3 regions of the Variovorax sp. P4_D9 genome follow, and region 1 is predicted to be linked to each of the others. Evidence: predicted binding sites of a transcription regulator. Region 1 holds the regulator's gene; each other region holds the start of a gene.
The links. The regulator FNR, encoded in region 1, switches genes on or off when oxygen is low (the NO sensors DNR and NnrR bind a similar motif). The targets are predictions, from matches to a motif close to TTGATNNNNATCAA.
Positions count from the first base shown of each region.

Region 2: a site for FNR is predicted at 2,930-2,943, ahead of AC1DY5_RS35525 (DASS family sodium-coupled anion symporter). Genes of this name have one in related genera too.
Region 3: a site for FNR is predicted at 2,335-2,348, ahead of AC1DY5_RS11535 (protocatechuate 4,5-dioxygenase subunit alpha). Genes of this name have one in related genera too.

Region 1 covers NZ_JBFUIU010000016.1:14,968-19,388, reverse strand. The annotation lists gene hemN (oxygen-independent coproporphyrinogen III oxidase) at 1-660, opposite strand, end outside; gene fnr (fumarate/nitrate reduction transcriptional regulator Fnr) at 785-1,501, shown strand; gene AC1DY5_RS03445 (hypothetical protein) at 1,482-1,727, opposite strand; gene AC1DY5_RS03440 (FixH family protein) at 1,732-2,037, opposite strand; gene ccoG (cytochrome c oxidase accessory protein CcoG) at 2,034-3,473, opposite strand; gene ccoP (cytochrome-c oxidase, cbb3-type subunit III) at 3,495-4,412, opposite strand; gene AC1DY5_RS03425 (cbb3-type cytochrome oxidase subunit 3) at 4,409-4,421, opposite strand, start outside.
Region 2 covers NZ_JBFUIU010000470.1:353-4,222, forward strand. The annotation lists partial or broken gene AC1DY5_RS35515 (phosphoketolase family protein) at 1-744, opposite strand, end outside; gene AC1DY5_RS35520 (hypothetical protein) at 1,014-1,217, opposite strand; gene AC1DY5_RS35525 (DASS family sodium-coupled anion symporter) at 1,268-2,833, opposite strand; gene AC1DY5_RS35530 (hypothetical protein) at 3,070-3,483, shown strand; gene AC1DY5_RS35535 (DUF3300 domain-containing protein) at 3,585-3,870, shown strand, end outside.
Region 3 covers NZ_JBFUIU010000078.1:12,238-16,658, reverse strand. The annotation lists gene AC1DY5_RS11555 (hypothetical protein) at 1-91, shown strand, start outside; gene AC1DY5_RS11550 (LuxR C-terminal-related transcriptional regulator) at 88-726, shown strand; gene AC1DY5_RS11545 (DUF4136 domain-containing protein) at 786-1,325, shown strand; gene AC1DY5_RS11540 (LysR family transcriptional regulator) at 1,322-2,245, opposite strand; gene AC1DY5_RS11535 (protocatechuate 4,5-dioxygenase subunit alpha) at 2,380-2,733, shown strand; gene AC1DY5_RS11530 (class III extradiol dioxygenase family protein) at 2,737-3,576, shown strand; gene AC1DY5_RS11525 (surface-adhesin E family protein) at 3,586-4,008, opposite strand; gene AC1DY5_RS11520 (feruloyl-CoA synthase) at 4,080-4,421, opposite strand, start outside.

The sequences.
Region 1 (4,421 bases):
GACCGAATCGAATCCCAGTCCTCGGGCGGTGGCCATCAGGTCGAACACCTGCTCGGCGGGTTGGATCCGGTGCACCGCCTTCTGGACGTCGGGGTCGAAGTCCTGGACCCCGAAGCTGAGCCGGTTGAAGCCCAGCGCGGCCAGCGTCACGAGGCGCTCGCGGTCGACGGTGCGCGGGTCGATCTCGATCGAATGTTCGCCGTCGGGCGTCAGCGTGAAGGCGTCGCGCAGCATGGCCATGAGCTGCCGCAGGGAGGCATCGTCGAGGAAGGTGGGCGTGCCGCCGCCGAGGTGGAGTTGGCGCACGACCGCACCGCGGCCGAGCTTCTCGACCTGCAGCGAGATCTCGCGGGCCAGGTAGTCCAGGTACTCGCCGCCCTTGCTCTTGTGCTTGGTCACGATCTTGTTGCAAGCGCAGTAGTAGCAGAGCGACTCGCAGAACGGGATGTGCACGTAGAGCGACAGCGCCCGGGCGCTGGCACCAGCCCCACCGCGCTGCTCGAGCGACTGCGCATAGTCCTCGGCCGTGAAGGCGTCGACAAAGCGGTCCGCGGTCGGATAGGAGGTGTAGCGCGGCCCCGGGACGTCGAATTGATTCAGCACGGCCGGCGTGGGCGCCGGGAGGGACGGCGTAAGAACGGGAGCGGAGGCAAGGAGCATCGCGGGCGACGGCAAGGGCTTTGGTGTGTCACTATGCCGCTGTCGCGACCCGCAATCATTGACCTGGGTCAAGCATCCGGCCCACTGCCCATCGGACAATCCCCCCATGACCTCGACTGCATCAATGAAACCAGAAAATATCAAGGTCGCCTGTTCCAACTGCAATCTGCGCGAACTCTGCATGCCGGTGGGCCTGGCGCCCGGCGAACTGCAGCGCATCGACGATATCGTCGCCACGCGGCGCAAGGTCAAGCGGCGCGAGACCCTGTTCCGCAACGGCGAGCCCTTCACCTCGCTCTATGCGATCCGCACCGGCGTCTTCAAGACCCGGGTCACCAGCGAGGACGGGCGCGACCAGGTCACGGGTTTCCAGATGGCGGGCGAGATCATCGGGCTCGACGGCATCGTCAACGACCAGCACACCTGCGACGCCGTGGCGCTGGAGGATTCCGAGGTCTGCGTGATGCCCTTCGACCGCATCGAGGAGCTGTCGCGCGAAGTCACGGCGCTGCAGCGCCACGTGCACCAGATCATGAGCCGCGAGATCGTCCGCGAGCACGGCGTGATGCTGCTGCTCGGCAGCATGCGGGCCGAGGAGCGGCTGGCGGCCTTCCTGCTGAACCTGGTGCAGCGGCTGCATGCGCGCGGCTTCTCGCGCTCCGAGCTGGTGCTGCGCATGACCCGCGAAGAGATCGGCAGCTATCTCGGGCTCAAGCTCGAGACCGTCAGCCGGACACTGTCGAGATTCGCGGCCGACGGCATCGTCGAGGTCGAGCAGCGCAATGTGCGCATCCTCGACCCCGAGGCGCTCCGGCACATCGTCAATCCGCCGGGTAGTTGATTTCGCGCGCCGAGCGGGTCAACATCAGCGTCAGCGCGCCCGACCCCATGGCCAGCAGCCAGAAGGTGAAGAACCCGACCGTGTAGACGGCCTGCCGCGAGGCCCCGAGCGCCTCGCCGCGCCAGTGCAGGTCGCCCGGGTCGACCAGCGCGAACACCAGCACCTCGAGTGCGCAAGCCAGCAGGAAGGCCGGCCAGAGAATCCACATCCAGCGCTGCGCCTGCATGGCCTCAGCGCCTCGGGGCCGGGATGTCGGCGCTCGGCGTCAACGCGTGGTTTCGACCGGCCACCGCCGGCATCAGCTTCTTGTCGGGCAGCGTGCGGTTGATTTCCACGCCCTTGCGGTAGTAGTTCTCGTCGACCACCGGATCGGGCGTGCGCAGGGCCAGCCACAGCGTGGTGAAGCTCGCGATCACCACCACGCCCGGCCCGCCGATCACCATCCACACCAGCGGAAAGCGGTACCAGGGCGGACAGGGGCGGATCGCGTCGTTCTCGTCGGTCATCATCGTCTCCTTGGACACCAGGGGGTTCATCGCGGGACCAGGAACACGGCCTTCTCGGACACGCTGCCCAGGCCGCCTTCCGCTCGGACATCGAAGTGCACCTTGTGCGAGCCGGCCGGTGCCGCGCCGTAGGGCAGCTGCAGCCGGACCGCCACCCAGCGCGACTGCGCCGGCGCGACCTCGACCACGGATTCCGAGGACACGTGCAGCCCTTCGAGGCCGCTTGCCTCGATCCGGTAGCGCTGCACCTGCTCGGTGGCATTCATGATCTGCAGGCGATAGACATTCTCGAGTTGGCCGCCCTCGACGATGCGCGCCAGCGACGCGCGATCGCGCACGACGTCGACCTTGAGCGGCGTGCGCGTCACCAGGCTGGCGAGCAGGCCGATGCACAGCACGCCCAATATCGTGGTGTAGATCAGCACCCGCGGCCGCAGCACGCGGCGCAGCACCTGCTGCGGCGTCCAGCGTCCGGCCATGCTGTTCTGGGTGGCATAGCGGATCAGGCCGCGCGGGGTCTCCATCTTGTCCATGACGATGTTGCAGGCGTCCACGCAGAGGCCGCAGCCGATGCATTCGAACTGCAGGCCCTGGCGGATATCGATCCCCGTCGGGCAGACCTGCACGCACAGCTTGCAGTCGATGCAGTGGCCGAGCGCCGGCGCCGCGGCTGCCCGCGCCTTGGCCGGCACGCCGCGCGGCTCTCCGCGCGCGGCGTCATAGCTGACGATCAGCGTGTCTCGGTCGAACATCGCGCTCTGGAAGCGCGCATAGGGGCACATGTACTTGCACACCTGCTCGCGCATGAAGCCGGCGTTGCCGTAGGTCGCAAAGCCGTAGAACAAGACCCAGAAGATTTCCCAGGAGCCCATGCGGGTCTGCAGGAACTCCATGGCCAGTTCGCGGATCGGCGTGAAGTAGCCGACGAAGGTGAAGCCGGTCCAGAGCCCGATCGAGATCCAGACCACATGCTTGAACCACTTCTTGACCAGCTTCTCGGTCGAGAAGTCGCCGCTGTCGAGTCGCATCCGCGCTATGCGGCTGCCTTCGATCTTCTCCTCGACCCACATGAAGATCTCGGTGTAGACGGTCTGCGGGCAGGCATAGCCGCACCACAGGCGGCCCGCCACCGCGGTGAACAGGAACAGCGAAAGGGCCGAGATCACCAGCAGCCCGGTCAGGTAGATCAGGTCCTGCGGATAGAGCACCAGTCCGAACAGGAAGAAGCGCCGCGCGCCGAGGTCGAACAGCACGGCCTGGCGCTGGCCCCACTCCAGCCACGGCAGTCCGTAGAACACCAGCTGCGTCGCGAACACCAACGCCCAGCGCCAGCGAGCGAAATAGCCGCTGACGCTGCGCGGATAGATCTTCTTGTGGGCCGCGTAGAGGCCGACGCCCTCCTCGACCGGCGCGATCGGAATCACGGTGCGCGGCGGCGGCGTCGGTCCGGGCAGGGAATCGCTCATGGGGACCTCAGGCCATCGCCTTCATTGCCCTGCGGCGGCCGACTTGTTGGACAGGCCCCAGACGTAGGCGGTCAGCACATGGATCTGTGCCTCGGTCAGGCGACCCTGCTGCGCCGGCATCTGGTTGGTCTTGCCGCCATTGATCATCGCGATGATCGCCTCCTGCCCGTAGCCGTGCAGCCAGATCTTGTCGGCCAGGTTCGGAGCACCCACCGCAGGGTTGCCGACGCCGCCGATGCCGTGGCAGGCCGCGCAGACCGTGAACTTGCTCTTGCCGAGTCCGGCGCGCACCGAGTCGTGCGGGCTGCCCGACAGGCTCAGCACGTAGTTGGCGAGGTTCTTGACGTCCTCGGCCGAACCGACCGCCTCGGCCATCGGCGGCATCACGCCGACGCGGCCGAGCGCGATGGTCTCGTGGATCTTCTCGGGCGTGCCGCCGTGCAGCCATTCGCCATCAGTCAGGTTCGGGAAGCCCTTGCTGCCGCGCGCATCCGAGCCGTGGCACTGCGCGCAGTTGTTGAGGAACAGGCGCTCGCCGATCGCCATCGCGCCGGCATCGCCGGCCAGGCGTTCGACCGGCTGGGCCGAGTAGGCGGCGTAGACCGGCGCCAGTTCGGCGTTGGCCCTCTCGACATCCTTGGCGTATTCGCCCTGGGTGCTCCAGGCGAGCGTGCCGCGGTAGCTGCCGAGGCCCGGGAACACCACCAGGTAGCCGATGCCGAACACGATGGTCAGCACGAACAGGCCCATCCACCAGCGCGGCAACGGGTTGTTCATCTCGCGCAAGTCTTCGTCCCAGACGTGGCCGGTGGTGTTGTCGGTGCTGGCCGGGCCGCGGAAGCGTGCGGTCAGCCACAGCAGCAGTGCGCAGGCCAGGATGCCGCCAAGCGAGATGGCGGTCACGAAGTGCGACCAGAAGTCGCTGGTGAAGTCACTCATGAGGGGTCC
Region 2 (3,870 bases), on a different contig from region 1:
GGGCTCGCCGCCCTCGACGAAATAGGGCTTGTAGCCATAGCCCACGAACAGGGCTTCGAGCTCTTCATGGCTGATGCGCGCGAGGATGGTCGGGTTGGCGATCTTGTAGCCGTTGAGGTTGAGGATCGGCAGCACCGCGCCGTCTCGCGCCGGATTGATGAACTTGTTGGAATGCCACGCGGTCGCCAGCGGTCCGGTCTCCGCCTCGCCATCGCCCACCACGCAGGCCACGATGAGGTCCGGGTTGTCCAGTGCCGCGCCGTAGGCGTGCGAGAGGCTGTAGCCGAGTTCGCCGCCCTCGTGGATCGAGCCCGGGGTTTCCGGCGTGACGTGCGAGCCGATGTGGCCGGGGAAGGAGAACTGCTTGAAGAACTTCTGCATTCCCTCGAGGTCTTCGCTCTTGTCCGGATAGACCTCCGAATAGCTGCCCTCCAGGTAGGCGGGCCCGAGCACGCCCGGGGCGCCGTGGCCCGGCCCTGCCATGTAGATCACGTTGAGGTCGTCGCGCTTGATGACGCGGTTGAGATGCGCCCACACGAAGGACAACGCCGGGCTGGCGCCCCAGTGGCCGAGCAGCCGGTGCTTCACGTGCTCCAGCTTCAAGGGCTCCTTCAGCAGGGGGTTGTCCCTGAGATAGATCATCCCGACCGAGAGATAATTGCACGCGCGCCACCATGCATCGATCAGGCGCAATTGCTCGCTGGTCAATGGGCTTGGCGATGGTGAGTCTGGATTCTTTGGCATTCATGAGCCTCCTGGAGAGCTTGGAATCCGACGGGGCGACCGTTATTGGGGGCTGCCACCTGGCCCACAATTCCAGCGCCCGTGACCACCCATGCGAGCGCTCTCCAGTGCTCGCGCTTCTACCGCCTGCATCGAATATTGCGCCGAAGAATGCGTGCGGGCGCCGAACGCACGTCGTCAAAATGGTCAACCAGCTGTAACAAGCGGCCAACATCGACTCGGCAAATCATCGCCGCGGCGCGCGTCCGCAGCATCCGTCGAGAGCCTTCCTATCCGGGAACCCCGAACATGACCAACTGAGTCATCGCTTCTACAAGCTCCTCGTTCCACGGCGAACCGTCCGGCTTGGCCTCGACCGACTGCCGAGCACGAATGAGTGCTCTCCTCGCTTCCTGCACGTGGATGCTGTCCTGCTTGCGGTCCACCTCGGCAAGCATGTCGCCGATAGCGGAAAGTACAGATGCCCGGTCCATACAGTGCTCCTGGCGCGCTCAGTCAGGCGCGTGACAAAAGATACGCCGCCTCACATCCAGCCTAGCCAGCGCCAGTACGTGGCGGCGAAGAGCAGCATCAGCAAGTAGCCGGCCAGCGTCAGCACGATGCCGCTCTTGGCGAACTGCCGCCCGTCAAAGGTGTCGGTGCCCAGGCACACCATGTTCTGCGGCGCGTTGATGGGCAGAATAAAGCCAAAACTCACCGCGAAGCCCATCAGCATCGCTATCCCGGCCTTGTTGATTTCGCCCGGCAGCGTCTGCAGCACGGAGATCAGGATCGGTAGAAAGGCGGAAGTGAGCGCCGTGGCGCTGGCGAAGCCCAGGTGGACCAGGATCAGGAAGGCGGCAAGGATCGCGAAAATCACGAGCGGCCCCTGCGTCGCCAGCCCCGAATGCTTGACCACGAAAGCGCCCAGCCATTGGCCGGCCTGGGTCGACAGGAGGGCCGTGCCCAGGCTGATGCCGACCCCGAACACGATCAGCGTGCCCCAGGGAATGCGTTGCTGCATGGACCTCCAGTCCATGACACCGAGGCGCGGCAGCATCAGGACCACCAGCCCCGCGTAGGTGACCGTGGCCGTGTCGAAAGGATGCAGGCGTCCGCCCGTGGACCACAGCAGCAGAAGCGCCGCCGAGACGACGGCAAGGCGTTTCTGCGCGCTCGTCATCGGGCCCAGCGCGGCGAGTTCCTTGGCAACTGCCTCCTTGCCACCGCTGATCGCCTCGCTCTCAGGCGGCAGCAGCCAGCGCGTAGTGAAGTACAGGACGATCGACATCGTGATGGCCCATGGCGCGCCGGCGATCAGCCATTGCAGCCAGGTGATGCGCACGTCGAGCAGCTTGTCGATGAAGCCGATGGTCAGCAGGTTCTGCGCGGCAGCTGTCTGGATACCGACGTTCCAGATACTCGTGGCCTGCGCGACGGTGATCATGATGCTGGCGGCAAAGTTGGAGCGACGCTCCACGCCGAAGGCCAGGATCACGCCCATCATGATCGGCACCATGCAGGCGCTGCGCGCGGTGGCACTGGGCACCACCAGCGAGAGCACCACCGTGACCACGATGGCGCCGATCAGGACGCGGCGTGTGCTCGTCCCGATCTTCGAGAGCGTGACCAGCGCGATACGCCGGTCCAGGCCGGTAATGGTCATGGCGGCCGCGATCGCCAGCGCCGCACCCACCAGCGCCAGCGCGGTGCTCGAGAAGCCGTCGAGCGCCATCTCCAGGGCCTTGGACGTGCCGTAGCTGCGGCCCGGCGCATTCGCGACCGGTGCAGTTCCGATCAGCACGGCCATCAGCGAGGTGATGATGATCGCGCTGACCTCGTAGCTCACCGCCTCGCTAATCCACACGATGATGGCGAAGGCCAGAATGGCCAGCACCCGGTGTCCCGCGACAGGAAGCCCCTCCGGCGTCGGCAGCGCCAGCACCATCAGCAGCGCGGCAAAGCCGAGGTAGAGACCCCAGGGGACGGGCTTGGCAATGGGTGTCGCGTGCGCGGCGGTGTTGCGGACATCCACGGGGGGCTCCTCTTGCGGCCACCAGTATGCGGGGAATCGGGTCTTGCGGTCACGCCGTGCTGAAAAGGCGGCCATCGGACGACAGGCCTCAATTCAGGACAAAGCTCCATAGTCGATCAGGCGAAATTCTCTGAAGCCGGCCGATCTTTACGAGTTGCGCCTGTGCATGAATTGACAAACGTCAACACGAGCATGGGCGATGGACAGACAATTTTCATCCGCTGGCTCTTTCCCCCGCGCYGTGTCTCTGGCGGGGATTGCGGTAGGCGGACGCCGATCCTGGCATTGACCGCAATCAGAAGGGAACCTCTATGAAGACAAAGCTCCACACCTTGATGGCCTCTTTCGTTGTCGCGTCCGTCGCCCTCATGGGCTTCGTGGGCACGGCAACAGCGGCTGACGAGTGGTTCGTGCTCGGCGAGCAGACGATCAAGTCCACCGATCCAAGCGCAGCGATCAAGAGCGCAGGGGGTCGATGGGAAAAGGACGTCAAGCAGGTGAAGCTCTCTGCCGAGGGCGCTGACGTTCAGATCACGCAGCTCGTCCTCAACTGGGACAATCGCAAAGACGACACGTTGAAGGATGTCGGGGTCCTGAAGGCAGGGGGACAGACCGCTCCGGCGGATGCCCCGGGACGCAAGGGGCGTCTCACGTCGGTGACAGTCCAGTACAAGATCCTTGGTAATGCACCGACGGCCACCCTCAAGGTCTGGGGATTGGACTGAGCATGAGCGATCGTTAGACAATTTTCGATCGCTGGCTCTTTCTCAGCGCCGATCTCGGGAGGCACATGCGTGCAATGAGCATTCGATTCGTGCGTGCCGTGATGCTCGCCGCCTCATTGTTGTCTGCGCTGGCGGGCGCGCAGTCCCCTCCGAGTTTTTCCCGGGAGCAACTCGACCAGATGATGGCGCCCATCGCGCTGTACCCGGACGAACTGTTGTCGCAGGTGCTGATGGCCTCGACCTACCCGGCGGACGTCGCCGATGCCGCCAAGTGGTCGAAGGCGAATCCGAACCAGAAGGGCGACGCGGCACTGAAGATGGTCGCAAATCAGCCATGGGACCCCAGCGTGCAGTCGCTCGTCGCGTTCCCGCAGGTGCTGCAGACGA
Region 3 (4,421 bases), on a different contig from region 1:
GATCAAGCGGTTGGTTCGTCCACTACTCTCGGCGCTTTCGGCGATCTGCTTCGCCGTGACCTGTCGAGCGGTGGAAAGAAACTGGCAATGAGAAAAGCGCGCAACGTCTTCTATGTGGTCGACGACCATCCGATGATGAGGAACGCCATTGCGTTGATGCTGCGGCGGCTGCAACCGGCAGCCGGCATCGTCGAGATCGATCGCCTCGACAAGCTGGCCGGCGCGGTCGAGCGCAACGGCGCCGCCGACCTGATCTGTCTCGACCTGAACCTGCCCGACGCCAAGGGCTGCGCTGGCGTGCACGCGGCACGGCGCGAGTACCCCGAAGTGCCGATCGCGGTCTATTCCGCGCTGCCCGCTGCCGACATGGAGGCGCTGTGCCTTTCGGCCGGCGCCGATATCTATATCGAGAAGGCCTCGGATGCCGCCGGCCTGATCAAGGGGCTCAAGAGCGTGCTGAAGACCGGGGAGGACAAGGACGACGCGCCCCCGGCGGAGGCCGAGAGCAGTGCCCGCCTGACCCCGCGCCAGGTGCAACTGGTGCAGCTGATCGCCGAGGGCCTCGGCAATCGCGAGATGGCCGAGCGTCTGGAGATCAGCGAGGACACGGTCAAGGTCCACATGTGGCGCCTGTACCGCCGCATCGGCGTCAACAGCCGGACCCAGGCGCTGCACTATGCGCGCACCAACGGCCACTTGTCGAACGTGGCCGTGAGCCCGGCATAGGCCGGGTACTACCATCCTGTGCAAGGCGTCCGCCGGACGCACGCCCCGCAGGAGAAGCCATGATCGGACGACGAAGCCTTGCCCTCGCCCTGGCAACCCTGCTGGCGGCCTGTGCGAGCCCAGTGACCGTCAAGACCGATTTCGATGCCAAGGCCGATTTCTCCGGCTACCGCAGCTACAGCTGGATCGCAGAACCCAGCGGTGAATCGTCGCTGTTGCCGCAGCCCATCATCCAGGGCATCGATGCACGGCTGCAGGCGCGCGGCTGGAAGCGGGTCGCCGAGGGCGATGTGCATGTCGCGGCCCATGTGACCACGCGCGACGGCCAGACCTACAACACCTTCTACAGTGGCATCGGCCACGACCTCACATGGCTCGGCTTCGGCCCGGTGCCGTCGAGCGTGACGATGTCGACCAACCCCTACCGGGCCGGCACGCTGGTGGTCGACATGTTCGACGCCAGGAGCCGGCGGGCGATCTGGCGTGCCAGCGTGGAGGGTGTGTTGCCAGACGATCCGGCGCGGCTCGATGCGTCGGTGCAGCGCACGCTGGACCGGATGTTCGCCGACTTCCCGCCAGGGTCGCGGGCCGGCCGCTAGCCGCAGTCCGAGGCCGCGCCGGCCAGCGCCGGCCCCACCACCGTCTCGAGTTGCCCGCGCAGCCAGCGATGGATCGGATCAGTCTGGTGGCGCAGGTGCCAGACCATGTACATCGGCATCGACGGACAGGTCACGGGCACCGGCGCCATGTCGAGGTCGCGCAGCAGGTGGACGCGCAGCAGGCTGGGCAGCGTGGCGATCGATACGCCGCCCCGCAGGAAAGGGCCGATGCCCGCGAAGCTCGGCAGCTGGGCAACGAAGCGCCGCTGCATCCCGCGTTCGGCCAGCACCTCATCGATGTCGAGCCGACGCCGAGGCTCGTACAGCACCGTCACGTGGTCGGCGGCCAGATAGTCGTCCTGGGTCTGCGGCGGCTCTCGCTGGCTGGCATCGTAGAAAACCCGGTACTGGTCCTCGAACAGGCGCTTCTGCACAACATCGCTGGCGCACGGCGGGCGCGGCGTGATCACGAGCTGGCAGTGTTCGTCGCGCAGCATCTCGGCGGTTGGCGCGCCGGAAGAAATCACGCGCAGCGCGAAGCCCGGCGCCTGTCGCCGGACATGCCGCAGCAGCGCGGGCAGCAGCAGGTCTCGCTGCAGGTCGTTGGCGGCAATCGTCAGCGTGGCGGCGAGCTCGGCCGGATCGAAGCCGGCGGCATGGCTGAAGCTGTGCAGCTCGTCGAGCATCACGCGCGCGKGCGATGCCAGCGAGTGCGCATGCGCCGTGGCCACGATGCCGCGGCCTGACTTCACGAACAGAGGGTCGCCGACGATGGCGCGGAGCTTGTCGAGCAGATGGCTGACGGCGGATTGGGTGACGCCCAGGCGCTGCGCCGCGCGCGTGACCGACCCTTCTTCGAGCACCGCCAGCAGCAGTTGCAGCAAGTGGCCGTCGAGGTCCAAATGATCGAATCGGCTCATGGCTGGAATGAGTATCCGTGCGTTGATCGGGCGATGCCCCCGAGTTGATACTGAACCCATCGCGCCGGCAACGACATGTCGCGCGAAAGTTGATTCGGATCAAGGCGCTACGCACAACGACCCAGGAGACTCTCTTGCCAACACCCAATCCAAGGCAGCCCATACCGGGCACCACCATCTTCGACGGCGAGCAGGCCCGCAAGGGCTATGCGCTCAACAAGATGTGCTATTCATTCAACCAGGCCGCGAACCGGGCCGCCTTCGTCGCGGACGAAGACGCTTACTGCGCGGCGTACGGGCTTAACCCCGAGCAGCGCGAAGCGATCCGCAATCGCAACGTGATGCAGCTGATCGAGGCCGGCGGCAACGCCTACTACCTCGCCAAGTTCGCCGGCATCTTCGGTCTCGACATGCAGGACATCGGGGCCCAGCAGACCGGCATGACCAAAGACGAATTCAAGGCCAGGCTGCTGGCCGCGAGGGGTTGAGCCATGGCAAGAATCGTTGGTGGCATCACCACCTCCCACGTGCCGGCGATCGGCCGAGCGATCGACAAGGGCCTGCAGCACGACCCCTACTGGAAGCCGTTCTTCGACGGATTCCCGCCGGTGCGCGACTGGCTCGCGAAGGTCCGGCCCGACGTCGTCGTGCTGATCTCGAACGACCACGGGCTGAACTTCTTCCTCGACAAGATGCCGACCTTCGCGATCGGGGCGGCCCCGGAGTATCGCAACGCGGACGAAGGCTGGGGCATTCCGAGCCTGCCGCCGCTGAAGGGCGACCCGGTCCTGTCATGGCGCCTGATCGAATCGCTGGTCGCCGAGGACTTCGACCTCACCACTTGCCAGGAGATGCTGCTCGACCACGCGTCCATGCTGCCGATGGCGCTGTGCTGGCCCGACATGAAATGGCCCGTGCGCGTGCTGCCGGTGTGCGTCAACACGGTGCAGGCGCCGCTGCCGTCCGCGGCCCGCTGCTTGCGGCTGGGCCAGGCGATCGCGCGCGCAGTGGCCGCGTGGCCCGGCGACGAGCGCGTGGTCGTGATGGGCACGGGCGGGCTGTCGCACCAGCTCGATGGCGAGCGTGCCGGTTTCATCAACAAGGACTTCGACCTGCGGTTCATGGAGAGCATGCGCTCCGACCCGGCGTGGGCCACCCGCTTCTCGACGGTCGAACTGGTGCAGCTCGCAGGCACCCAGGGCGTGGAGCTGCTCAACTGGATGGTCGCGCGCGGCGCCTTGCCCGAGAAGGTGCGCGCGGTGCACAGCAACTACCACATCCCGATCTCGAACACGGCGGCGGGGCTCATGGTGCTCGAGCCGCTGGTCTGAGCAGCAGGCCTATCCGGCCACGGTCCGACAGGCCGCGCGCACGATGCGGTCGGTCGGATTGGGTTCCATGTCGCGGAACAGCACCGGCCGCGGATTGCTGGCATAGTCGGTCACGTTGTGCGGCTCGCCGGCCCACAGCGGCACCGGATAGTAGGTCGCGTGCATGTAGCTGCCTTTCCTGGCGCGGCAGTCGAACACCACCCGCGCCTCGTAGGAGCGATAGGGCAGCTGTTCCCAATTGACGCGCGGGGAGGCGCGGCTCACGCGCAGCTTCATGGTCTTGCGCTGGCCCTCGACCCGGGTGGCCACCGGGTCGACCTGGACCGTGTCCACCGAGGGATCGCCGGGATTGCCCGTGACGGTGAACCATTGGGTTTCGGCTTGGGCGGCTTGGCAGCCCACCCAGGCGAACAACACCAGGCACGTTCTCACATCGACTCCTTCATTGGCGATCGAATCGATTCTAGCCAGCGGCCGATGCGCCATCCCCATCGACTGGGGGGTCAGTCGGGCCGGATCACCTCGGGGTCGTGCGCGCCGGCATGCAGCCGCCCGACCTCGGCGGCGCGCCGCGTCAGCACCGCGCGCTGGTTGATGTAGCCCTTGTCGGTGATCTCTCCGGCGTCGATGTCCGGCTGCTCGGCGAGCACCAGCGCGCGCATCGGGCATTGCGAGGAGCCGGCGCCGGCATCGCGCAATTCGCGCATCACGCGACGCAATGCGGCATGCAACAGCTCCGGTGGTTGCGCCGCGGCCTGTGGGCTGGCGAAGACCAGCATGCCGATCTCGTCGCGGTCGTGGCCGGTCAGCACGATGTCCTGCACCAGCGGCGCCAGTCGCGACAC